Regions from separate parts of the Janthinobacterium sp. 1L-D-8-B-C4 genome, predicted to be linked through region 2. Evidence: predicted binding sites of a transcription regulator. Region 2 holds the regulator's gene; each other region holds the start of a gene.
What was found. The regulator LexA, encoded in region 2, represses DNA repair genes until DNA is damaged. The targets are predictions, from matches to a motif close to ACTGTATNNNNATACAGT.

Region 1 (4,172 bases), on a different contig from region 2:
GATTTTCTTGCCCAGGTATTCGGGCGTGCGCCCTATCATCAGGCCGGCGATAAAGACCGCCAGGATGGCAAACATCAGCATGCCGTACAAACCCGTGCCGACACCACCAAACACCACTTCGCCGAATTGCATCAGCAGCAGCGGCACCATGCCGCCCAAAGGCATGTACGAGTCATGCATGGAATTGACGGCGCCGCACGAGGCCGCAGTCGTCACGGCCGCAAACAGGGCGGACGAACTGATGCCGAAGCGCGTTTCCTTGCCTTCCATATTGCCGCCCGCCTGCAGGGTGCTTTGCTGCTGATCGACGCCCAGCGCCTGCAACGCCGGATTGGCCTGCTGCTCGGCCTGGAATACGCCGGCCGTCATGACGACAAAGATCAGCGTCATCGCGGCCAGTACGGCCCAGCCCTGGCGCATGTCGCCCACCATGCGGCCAAAGGTGAAGCACAGGCCGGCGGGAATGATGAAGATGGCCAGCATCTGCAGGAAATTCGACATGAACGTGGGGTTTTCATACGGATGGGCCGAATTGGCATTGAAAAAGCCGCCGCCATTCGTGCCCAGCATCTTGATCGCTTCCTGCGAAGCGACCGGGCCCATGGCGATGGTCTGCGTGGCAGCCACTTGCGCTTCCATTACGGGCTTGCCGGCGGCATCGAGCACGGCCTGGCCGGCGGCGTCGACTTTCGGCGTTTCATAGTTCACCTGGTCAAGCAGGGTGACTTCCTTGTACGGCGAAAAATTCTGGATCACGCCTTCACCCATGAACACCACCGACAAGGCCAGCGACAGCGGCAGCAGGATGTACAAGGTCGAGCGCACCAGGTCGACCCAGAAATTGCCGATCGATTTGCTCGAGCGGGCCGAAAAGCCGCGCACCAGCGCAAAGATCACGGCGATGCCGGTGGCGGCCGAAAAGAAGTTCTGGCAGGCCATGCCAAGCATCTGCGTCAGGTAGCTCATGGTCTGCTCGCCCGAATAGCCCTGCCAGTTGGTATTGGCGACAAAGCTCACTGCCGTATTGAACGAGGAATCGGGGCTGACGCCTTGCATTGCCTGCGGGTTGAACGGCAAGAAGCCTTGCAGGCGCTGCAGGCCATAGACAAAAAAGGCGCCGATGGTATTGAACAACAGCAGGGCGATGGCGTAGTGCTTCCAGCCCATGGCGCGCTCGGCGCCGGCTTTCATGCCGGCCAGGCGGTAGAGCACATTTTCACCGCGTTGCAGCCAGCCCAGGCCGCGGATCGGCGCGTCGCCGGCCACCTTGGCCATGTACAGGCCCAGCGGATAACCCACCGCCAGCAGCACCGCAAGGAACAGCACCAGCAACAATATCGATTGCGTCGTCATTACAGCTCCTCCGCTTTCAACAGCGCCACCAGCAGATACACCAGCAGGCCGGCCGAGACCACGGCGCCCAGCACATAAAAGGCGTTCATTGCGCGCCCCCCGTGGTGTGACTCAATGCGTCGCAGGCGCTGGCAAAGCCGGCCACCACGACATAAAAGACGGCCATCAGGCCCAGGTATACGAGATCCATTCCCACCCTCATCAGGTTTATTTTTGATAGGGGGAAGCTTAGCCAGAAGGGCCTAAAAAATTCGTAAAGACTGGGGTGGGCGGTGTAAACAAACTGTAAAAATCACGCGCAACCATCAAGCCGGTACACGAACGGCGCACCATAGTTGCCAAGGAGTAGCGCCATTGCGCGCCGATCACGATAGAATGCGCGAGCGTCCGCACAAGGACGCCCGGCCCGCCGCAATGCGCTCCCCCAGTGACGCGAGGCGCGATATACTGTATATTCATACAGTTATCGCCACCGCTGTCACTATGTCATTTCACCGCACAGCATGCGCGCCAGGCGTTCCCACCACTGTCTTTACTTAGCATGAACACGTATGGCCACTAAAAAACCAGCATCCGACTACAGCGAATCATCCATCCGTGTCCTGAAAGGACTGGAACCCGTCAAGCAGCGCCCGGGGATGTACACCCGCACTGAAAATCCGCTGCACATCATCCAGGAAGTGATCGACAATGCCTCCGACGAGGCGCTGGGCGGCCATTGCACGCATATCGCCGTGACGCAAAACGTCGACGGCAGCATCACGGTCGAAGACAATGGCCGCGGCATTCCCGTCGGCCTGCACCCCGAAGAAGGCGTGCCGACCGTGGAGATCGTATTTACGCGGCTGCACGCGGGCGGCAAGTTCGACAAGGGCTCGGGCGGCGCCTACGCGTTCTCGGGCGGCCTGCATGGCGTTGGCGTGTCGGTCACCAATGCGCTGTCCTCGCGCCTGGAGATCACCGTCTGGCGCAAGGAAAGCGACGGCAACGGCCTGCACCACATGGTGTTTGCCGATGGCGACGTGATCGAGCCGCTCAATTCGCGTCCGGCGCCGCGCGACGGCAAGAAGTCCGGCACGCGCGTGACGGCCTGGCCGAACCCCAAATATTTTGACTCGCCGAATATCTCGCAGCCCGAGCTGCAGCGCCTGCTGCACTCGAAAGCGGTGCTGCTGCCGGGCGTGATCGTCACGCTGACCAACGCGAAAACCGGCGACACGCAAACCTGGCAGTACGCCGAAGGCCTGCGCGGCTACCTGACCGAATCGCTGGCGCAGGTATCGAATGGCGAAACCCTGATCCCGCTGTTCGAAGGCGCGCAGTACGCCAGCAGCGAGTCCGAAGGCTTTGCCGAAGGCGAAGGCGCGGCCTGGGTGGTGGCGTGGACCGAAGAAGGCGCCATCGTGCGCGAGTCCTACGTCAACCTGATCCCTACCTCGAATGGCGGTACGCACGAATCGGGCTTGCGCGAAGGCCTGTTCGGCGCCGTGAAAAACTTCGTCGAGATGCACTCCTTGCTGCCCAAGGGCGTGAAACTGCTGCCCGAAGACGTGTTTGCGCGCGCCTCCTTCGTGCTGTCGGCGAAAGTGCTGGACCCGCAATTCCAGGGCCAGATCAAGGAGCGTTTGAACTCGCGCGACGCCGTCAAGCTGGTGTCGACCTATACCAAGCCGCCGCTGGAACTGTGGCTGAACCAGCACGTCGACTACGGCAAGAAGCTGGCCGAACTGGTGATCAAGCAGGCGCAGTCGCGCCAGCGCTCGCTGCAAAAAGTGGAAAAGAAAAAATCGTCGGGCGTTGCCGTCTTGCCCGGCAAGCTGACCGACTGCGAATCGTCGGACATCACGCGCAATGAACTGTTCCTGGTCGAGGGCGACTCGGCCGGCGGCTCGGCCAAGATGGGCCGCGACAAGGAATTCCAGGCGATCCTGCCGTTGCGCGGCAAGGTGCTGAACTCGTGGGAAACCGACCGCGACCGCCTGTTTGCCAATAACGAGATCCACGATATTGCGGTGGCCATCGGCGTCGATCCGCACAGCGCCGGCGACACGCCCGATTTGTCCGGCCTGCGCTACGGCAAGGTGTGCATCTTGTCCGATGCGGACGTCGACGGCTCGCATATCCAGGTGCTGCTGCTGACGCTGTTCTTCAAGCACTTCCCCGCGCTGATCAAGAAGGGCCACATCTGCATCGCCCGTCCACCGTTGTACCGCGTGGATGCGCCGGCGCGCGGCAAGAAGCCGATCCAGAAGATCTACGCGCTCGACGACGGCGAACTGGTGGCCATCGAAGACAAGCTGCGCAAGGAAGGCGTGAAGCAAGGCGCCTGGGCGATCTCGCGCTTCAAGGGCCTGGGCGAGATGAACGCCGAGCAGTTGTGGGAAACCACCATGAATCCCGACACGCGCCGTTTGCTGCCGGTGATGCTGGGCGCGGTCGACCATATGGATTCGAGCGCGCGCTTCAATATGTTGATGGGCAAAGGCGAAGCAGCCGGGCGCCGCGCCTGGATCGAAGAACACGGCAATGAAGCGGAGGCGGACATCTGATGATTATCGGCATCGACCTGGGCACCACCAACAGCCTGGTCGCCATCTGGCGCGACGGCAAGGCATCCATCATTCCCAATGCATTGGGCGAGCACCTGACGCCATCGTGCGTCAGCATCGACGACGACGGCACCGTGCTGGTGGGCCGCGCCGCGCGCGAACGCCTGCAGACGCACCCGCAATTGACGGCGTCCGTCTTCAAGCGCTACATGGGCAGCGAGAAGAAAATCACCCTCGGCACGCAGCAATTCCGCCCCGAGGAATTGTCGT
Region 2 (4,172 bases):
CGAAGCGTCGTGCTTTGACGGCGTCTACGTGACCGGCGACGTCTCGCAGGACTACCTGGACCGCCTGGAATATGCGCGCCACAATCCGAAGGCGGCAGCGCCCGAAGACACGCCGCGTTCCCAGCTGAACCTGAACCTGGCGACTACCGAAGCATAAGTAACCTGCCCGGCCTGCGCCGGGCTTTTTTTGGGGTCAGACCTTCAGGTCTGACCCCGGCATTTGCCTTGGGGTTGCGCGGCAAATCGAATATCCGGAATTTCATCGATGACCACCAAAAAAACCTACGGCTTTACCACCACCATCCTGCATAACGACCGCCGCAAGGGCATCGAGCACGGCTCGCTGCACAAGCCCGTGCATACTTCGGTTGCTTTCGGCTACAGTGACGCGCGCCAGCTGGCGTCCGTGTTCCAGGGCAAGGAGCCGGGCTTTCGCTACGGCCGCCAGGGCAACCCGACCGTCTCCGCACTGGAAGACAAGGTCAACCAGATGGAAGACGGTGTGGCCACCTTGTGCTTTGCCACCGGCATGGGTGCCATCGGTGCCGTTGTGCAATCCTTGCTGCGCGCCGGCGACCATGTGGTGTCGTCGGCCTTTTTGTTCGGCAATACCAACAGCCTGTGGCAGACGGTGACGGGGCAGGGCATCGGCGTGTCATTCGTCGACGCCACCGAAGTGGCTAACGTGGCCGCCGCCATCACGCCGCAAACGCGCATCGTGTTCGTTGAAACCATCGCCAACCCGCGTACGCAGATCGCCGACCTGGCAAAGATTGGCGAGCTGTGCCGCGAGAAAGGCATCCTGTATATCGTCGACAACACCATGACCACGCCCTACCTGTTCCGCCCGAAAGCGGTGGGCGCCGGCCTGGTGATCAATGCGCTGACCAAGTCGATCGGCGGCCACGGCAATGCGCTTGGGGGCAGCCTGACCGATACCGGTGTGTTCGACTGGACGCAGTACCCGAATATTTTCGAGAACTACAAAAAGGCGGCGCCGAAACAATGGGGCATTGCGCAGATCCGCGCCAAGGCCTTGCGCGACTTCGGTGCCTCGCTGGGGCCGGAAGCGGCGCATCATATTGCCGTGGGCGCCGAAACCATGGCCTTGCGCATGGACCGCACCTGCTCGAACGCGCTGGCGCTCGCTACCATGCTGCAAGCCGATCCGCGCGTGGCGGCCGTGCATTACCCGGGCCTGGCGTCGCACCCGCAGCACGCGCTGGCGTCCGAGTTGTTCCGCAGCTACGGTTCGCTGTTCAGTTTTGAATTGAAAGACGGCATCGACTGCTTCGATTTCCTCAATCGCCTGAACCTGGCGATACCGGCCAGCAACCTGGGCGACACGCGCACCCTGGTGATACCGGTCGCCCATACGATCTTCTACGAGATGGGTGCAGAACGCCGCGCCAGCATGGGCATTGCCGAGTCGCTGATCCGCGTTTCCGTCGGTATCGAGGATGAAGCCGACCTGCTCGATGATTTCAAGAGCGCGCTGGACGCGTAAACGCCTTCGGCAATAAAAAGGGCCGCAACAGCATTGCTGTGGCGGCCCTTTTTCACGTGCAGCAGTTTAATGCCAGCTGCGCATCAGGCCGACTGCCAGGCCTTCCAGGGCAAACTCGTCTTCCGGCGTCACGGTAATGACCTTGAAGTCGGGGTTTTCCGGGAACAGTTCGATCAGGGTGCCGGTTTTCTTGTAGCGCTTGACGGTGACTTCATCGCCGATGCGGGCTACGACGATCTGGCCGTTCTTGGCACTGTCGACTTTTTTTACGGCCAGCAGGTCGCCGTCCATGATGCCGGCGTCGCGCATCGACCAGCCGCGCACTTTCAGCAAAAAGTCGGGCTTGGCCGAAAACAGGGCCGGATCGACGTTGTAGCTCGCTTCCAGGTTTTCCTGCGCCAGGATGGGCGAACCGGCGGCCACGCGGCCGATCAGCGGCAGCGACATCAGCAGCGCGGCAGGCACCTTCGGCAGCGCCGGCTCGGCAAGCGAGGCGCCGATCAGGCGGATGCCGCGCGAGGTGCCCGGCGAAATCTCGATGGCGCCCTTGCGGGCCAGGGCCTGCAAATGCTCTTCGGCTGCATTGGCCGATTTGAAACCCAATTCATTGGCGATTTCGGCGCGGGTCGGAGGAAAACCCGTGTTTTCAATCGCGTCCTTGATCAGGTTCAGGATTTGTTCTTGTCGTGCTGTCAGCTTGATCATGGATGGTGGGTGCATAGTGAAATGCTGTCTATATGAACAGTCTGTATTTTTGTACAGTATCGCCGACTATGCAAGCGACTTTCGGCATTTTCGGCCGATTTCGATGGAAAAAGTCGCGCGCGAAGCAAAAATGCTGCGCTGGCGGGCGTTGCAGGCGCTGCATGGCAAGCAATGGTTGAACGGATTGCAAAAGGCGGTTATAATCTTCGGCTGACCTTCCCACACCCGTCTTGACGCCGGGGTGGGCGATTATCAATCCGACCTGAAGGAGTTTGCATGCGTCATTATGAAATAGTCTTTATCGTCCATCCGGACCAGAGCGAGCAAGTGCCCGCGATGATCGAACGCTACAAAGCCAGCGTAACCACCCGCGGCGGTTCGGTTCACCGCGTGGAAGATTGGGGCCGCCGTCAAATGGCTTACTCGATCCAGAAACTGCCTAAAGCACACTACATCTGCCTGAACATCGAATGCGACAACGAGACCCTGGTCGAGTTGGAAACAGCATTCAAATTCAATGATGCCGTGTTGCGTCACCTGACCGTTAAAATGAAGAAAGCTGAAACAGCTCCTTCGCCGATGATGAAATCGGTACAACGCGAAGATGCGGCCAAAAGCCACCGCACCGAAGCACCAGCAGCCGCTCCAGCCGCAGCAGCAGCCTGATTGACCAGGATCGTGCGCTGAACCAGTTACAAGTTACCGCCATCATTGCCGAGCGCGAAATATTGCGCTATACCCCGGCAGGGTTGCCGATCGTGAATGCAGTATTGCAGCACAGTTCGCAGCAGATGGAAGCCGGTATCGCCCGTTTGACCGAGTTTGAACTTGCCGCGCTTGCCGCTGGCGAAATCTCAGGCCGGTTCAGTCAGGCAAGCTTGGGCGGGGTGTATCAGTTCACGGGTTTCCTGGCCAGGAAAAGCCGCAACAGCAAGAGTTTGGTGTTTCACATCATTGATTTTAGTGCAGTCAGTTCTGACTAGCGCAATTTTAGATACAGGAGCCTAGAATGGCATTCGGTAAAAAGTTCGACAAAAACAAGCTCAAGCTTAAAGAAAAACGCAAACAGCAAAACCCACTGTTCAAACGCAAGAAGTTCTGCCGCTTCACCGCAGCACACGTTGAACAAGTTGACTACAAAGACGTTGACACGCTGAAAGACTTCGTCCAAGAAAACGGCAAGATCATGCCAGCACGCCTGACCGGTACCAAAGCGCACTACCAGCGCCAAGTTGACACCGCAATCAAGCGCGCTCGCTTCCTCGCGCTGCTGCCATACACCGATTTGCACCACGCTTAATCGGTCAGATATTCCTGGAGAAGAACTATGCAAATCATTCTGTTAGAAAAAGTTGTTAACGTCGGTAACCTCGGCGAAGTCGTCAAAGTCAAAGACGGTTACGCACGTAACTTCCTGATCCCGCAACGCCTGGCCCGTCGTGCTACCGCTACGGCGATCGCCGAATTCGAAGTCAAGCGCGCTGAACTGGAAAAAGCTGCTGCCGCCAAACTGGCTGCATCGCAAGCCCAGGGCGAAAAACTGAGCGGCCTGACCGTTCAAGTTGCTCAAAAAGCTGGCGTCGATGGCCGTCTGTTCGGTTCTGTCACCAACTTCGACATCGCTGAAGCGCTGACCAAGCAAGGTTTCGCTGTTGAAAAAGCACAAGTACGCATGCCTACCGGCCCGCTGAAAGTTGTTGGCGAGCACAACGTTTCGGTTGCCCTGCACACCGACGTGGTAGTGGAAGTGGTGATCGCTGTGGTACCAGACGCAAACGCGTAAATCGTTTGCAGGCCTCGGCCTGCAGCATTGCCGCAATTGGAAAAGCCGGGTTCGCCCGGCTTTTTTGTGGCCTTTTTTTCCGTCATTTTCAGCCCTTTATTTTTGCCCGCACGCCGAAGCGGGTATAATTCGCGCCATGAACGCCCCCTCAGATCCACAACTGGATTCCCTCCGCAT
Region 3 (4,172 bases), on a different contig from region 2:
AACATAAATTACGTACTCTTCAGCCGTGATTTTAGTTCGGTGCTCAAGTCAGCGCAAGGGATTTTTTACGCCTGTCACTTGGCAACTGGAGCTCCCATGACAAATCATGGCCGAGGTGAGCATCTGCTCGCCCTAAAATTCGAGTGCTGTATCGGGCTTGCGCTACACGCTGGCACCGTTTTGCCACCCTTTGGGAACAAAGGTGAATAGCGTTGCCGAGCCCGATGTTCGATATTTCGAGCACGGTACCGCCCTGCACCGGGTGCTGCAAGAGGCGCCCTACATTCCGCGCTGCAGTGACAACAAAACGGCGACCCGTACTCGCCCCCGCGAGTACGCGGTGCGTTATCCGTACATGCAAATCAATCGGCCAGGCCTTGTCAGCTGGCTGATATTCGACCTCGACCATTCAAATTCGATGATCTGGGAGGACGCGGGCCTGCCGGCGCCAAATCTGATTGTGCGAAACCGCGCCTCCGGCAATAGCCACCTTTATTATGCGATTCCTCCGGTGTGCACGACCGAGGCCGCGCGCGACAAACCCATCGCCTTCATGAAGGCCGTCTACGCCGCATTTTCGGTGGCGCTGCATGCGGACCCCAATTTCCATTCAGGACCAGTGGCCAAGACACCTGGACATCCATGGTGGTCGACCGAAGAGTTACACAACTCCGTCTATGAATTGGGCGCCCTGGCCGATTATGTCGATCTGGCCGTGGCAGCGCCCTGGGCCAAGAACGTCAACGTTGACGACATTGCACACTCGCGTCACTGCCTGCTGTTCGAACATTTGCGCCACTACGCCTATTCCATCGTCAACCGCGAGAGGGAAAGCGGAAGCTACGACACGTTCGTGCGCTGGCTTGATCACAAGGCGCACGATTTGAACAGCTTCCGGGACAAAGGCTTTGAACAGGATCTGCCTGCATCCTCGCTGAGGGCGACAATTCGTTCGATTGCACGCTGGACATGGAACAAGTACACGGGAAGCGGCCGCTGCAAGCGCGGCATCATGCAGCTTGACCCAGAGCTGCCACTCCCGGCACGCCAAAGCCTGGCTGCAGAACGCACCCACAGCGAACGACAGAAGAGTACTGCGGATAGGATCCTTGCCGCCTGCAGGTTGTTGCTGCAACGCGGAGAGAGTCTTACCCAGATCGCGATCGGACGCATCGCTGGCGTGACCCGGCAGACGGTGGCCACCTATAAAGCACTCGTCGAGCACACCCGCCAAGCACTGAAAACCCCAGATGCACAGAACGCCGCAGCAGCCCCGGCGAATGTTAAGTTTGCTACACATCAGGTACCTGCAGTAGGGGTTGCTTTTTTGCAACTTGTCTCTCTTGTGCGTATTGAAGGCAGTTCCAGTGAGTCTTCTGTCATCGCCGTAAGCCCGCAGCGGGTTGAGGACGGATAAGTTCCTGTGGTGGTGCCATTCTGGGGTCTGGGTTGTGCTGTTTTCAGCAAGCAGTCGGTGATGGATACCTCTGCTGGGTTTCAGGATGTTGAATTGATGGGTTTTCAGGTTAACCGGGCGTGGCGACGGGGGTTTCGTCGGCGCGCAAGCAAGCGGGGAAGCCCGCGCGCGAAGGCAGCCCTTGGCGCTTTTTTATTCAGCGATGTTTTTTTAGCTGAAGCTGGCTATTGCGGAATCAAACAATCACGCATACACTGTACGTATATACAGTATTATGTTGATAACGATTGTGCTTTCTCATGGCTTTGCTCTGTTCTCAAGTCTGTTCTGAATTCTCCGCGGAGGTCACTGATCCCTTGGTGATTTCCCACGTTTGGCGTGCGAGTGAGTTGGCAGTGTCACATGACGTCAGTTGTTCATCGGGATATTCGTTGCTGGATGGAGAGTTACCTGGTGCTGGTTGGCCGCGTTCGTCGCTGATTGAGTTGCTTGTTCAGCAATCGGGTATCGGAGAGTTGCAGTTGCTTAAGCCCTTACTCGCCAAGCTATCGGATAAGCAAAGAATTGTATTGGTTCAGCCGCCTTATATTCCGCATTCGCTTGCGTTCAAGATATGGGGCATCGATGTTGGCCGATTGATATGGGTTCGGGCTCCCAGTACTGCGGACGCTCTGTGGACGACGGAACAAATACTAAAAAATGGTAGTTGTGGTGCGGTAGTGTTTTGGCAGAATCATATCCGCTCCGATTCCCTGCGTCGCTTGAATTTTGCGGCCCAGGGCGCGGAAACCTGGTTCTGGCTGATTCGTCCAATGGCGTGTGCAAGTGAAGCCTCGCCCGCGTCCCTTCGGCTGGGAGTTCGACCAGCGATGGGTGGTGTCCAGGTTGAGGTGTTAAAGCGACGTGGCCCTGTCTCCGATAAAACCCTATTTATTCCGCTTGCTGATATGCCTACTGGCCGTCACCCCTTGCATGATGAAAACGCCTCTGCTGTTAACTTTATACCTGCCGTTATTACCGCTCGAAACGCTGCGCCCGTCTTGGTCTGAGACAGGCCCTTATGTGGTGGTTGATGGTGGAAAAGTGCTGGTCGCTTCGGCAGAGGCGGCCAATGCTGGCGTGCGAGTTGGCATGCGCTCTGGTGGTGTGGCAACCATTGCACCTGGTGCGATCATGTTGGATCGCGATACAGAAAAGGAATCGCGTGCGCTCGATTCTATTGCGATGGCGATGCTGCAGTTCACGCCCGAAGTTGCGTTTACCGATGATTTCAGCCTGTTGCTTGATGTCGGCGCCAGTCTTGTGTTGTTTGGCGGTCCGCTTTCGTTGTGTCGGCGAGTACGCGATAGCATCCGCCGACTCGGCTTTACCGGGCAGCTGGGTGCGGCCCCGACGGCGGAAGGTGCCTGGCTGCTTGCCCACGTAAAGCCTGGCCGTCATGCTCCGCGTAGAAGGTGCGTGCAGTCGTCAACGTTGGCTTTCCGCCTCGACGCGTTACCCTGTTCACTTGTGCCATCGGCTGCGCCATTTCTTACCTGGTTCGATGGTATCGGCGCTAGTACGCTGAGCGATGTGCGGAAATTGCCTAGGACTGGGCTGCTACGGCGCACGAGCAAGCAGCTCTTGCATGTCCTCGACCGTGCGTATGGCGATATCGAAGAAATGCATCGTTGGATATCGGTGCCGGCGAAATTTTGCGCCCATATCGAAACCTTCGATCGCATCGAACATGCGGAAGCGTTGATGCATGGCGCCACGACATTGATTTTGCAGCTGACAGGTTGGCTCACTGCACGCCAATTGGCTGTGATTACGTTCAAGCTACAGCTGGTGCATGAACGTGGCCGCTCTGCGGTGTCGCCGACGCCTGTCGAAATCACGTTGGCCGAGCCGGCGTGGAAAGAGCCACACTTGTTAAGGCTGTTGAAGGAACGCCTGGCTAAGATCGAATTGAGTGCGCCGGTCATCGGCTTACGGCTGGAAGTGGTGCAGCTGGAAGCGATGCAGCCGCTGACCGATCAATTATTTCCGGAGCCAGGTGGTTCGTTGGCCGATTTCACACGCCTGCTGGAATTGTTGTCCTCCAGAGTAGGTCCGGACAACGTTTTGGTGCCGGTGCTGTCCCCGGATCATCGCCCCGAGCAGTGCAACAGCTGGGGGCCGGCCACGGCGAAAGTCATCTCTTCCACCGAAGTTGAACTGGTGTTGGATCGGCCGTGTTTTGTGCTGCCCAAGCCGATACAGCTGCTGACGCGCGACGAAAGGCCTTTTTATTTGAGCCCGCTCAGACTGATACGCGGACCCGAGCGGCTCGAGGCTGGCTGGTGGGATGCGCATTCGGTCGCGCGCGACTACTATGTTGCGCAAGGTACAGATGCGACGTGCTACTGGATTTATCTTGAGCGCACTGCGGATCGTCGCTGGTTTTTGCATGGACTGTACGCCTGACGGATGCGCGCCATGGCAATCGCCCTCCCCTCCTATGCCGAATTGCAGTGCGTGAGCCATTTTACGTTTTTGCATGGATCGTCCGCTCCCGAGCAACTGGTGCAGCGTGCCGCTGGTCTTGGCTATCACGCTCTGGCGATTACGGACGAATGCACGGTCGCTGGCGTGGTGAAGGCACATCTTGCCGCCAAGGAGGCTGGCCTTAAATTGCTGATCGGCAGCCAGATGGTGGTGACGCCGGAGGATGGCACACCGCCCTTCTCCCTGCTGATCCTGGCCATGAACCGCAATGGCTATGGCAACTTGT

Region 1: AC0Z42_RS09620 (DNA topoisomerase IV subunit B) is a predicted target of LexA. The motif match lies at 1,800-1,817, and genes of this name have one in related genera.
Region 3: imuA (translesion DNA synthesis-associated protein ImuA) is a predicted target of LexA. The motif match lies at 1,671-1,688, and genes of this name have one in related genera.

The regions. Positions count from the first base shown of each region.
Region 1 is NZ_JBXAVX010000004.1:185,463-189,634, forward strand. It holds gene kdpA (potassium-transporting ATPase subunit KdpA) at 1-1,353, opposite strand, end outside; gene kdpF (K(+)-transporting ATPase subunit F) at 1,353-1,442, opposite strand; gene AC0Z42_RS09620 (DNA topoisomerase IV subunit B) at 1,905-3,902, shown strand; gene AC0Z42_RS09625 (molecular chaperone HscC) at 3,902-4,172, shown strand, end outside.
Region 2 is NZ_JBXAVX010000006.1:314,945-319,116, forward strand. It holds gene purF (amidophosphoribosyltransferase) at 1-157, shown strand, start outside; gene AC0Z42_RS13525 (cystathionine gamma-synthase family protein) at 266-1,507, shown strand; gene lexA (transcriptional repressor LexA) at 1,574-2,212, opposite strand; gene rpsF (30S ribosomal protein S6) at 2,489-2,878, shown strand; gene priB (primosomal replication protein N) at 2,896-3,195, shown strand; gene rpsR (30S ribosomal protein S18) at 3,222-3,512, shown strand; gene rplI (50S ribosomal protein L9) at 3,540-3,995, shown strand; gene AC0Z42_RS13555 (replicative DNA helicase) at 4,132-4,172, shown strand, end outside.
Region 3 is NZ_JBXAVX010000017.1:55,328-59,499, forward strand. It holds gene AC0Z42_RS24650 (replication initiation protein) at 203-1,417, shown strand; gene imuA (translesion DNA synthesis-associated protein ImuA) at 1,717-2,466, shown strand; gene AC0Z42_RS24660 (Y-family DNA polymerase) at 2,393-3,865, shown strand; gene AC0Z42_RS24665 (error-prone DNA polymerase) at 3,869-4,172, shown strand, end outside.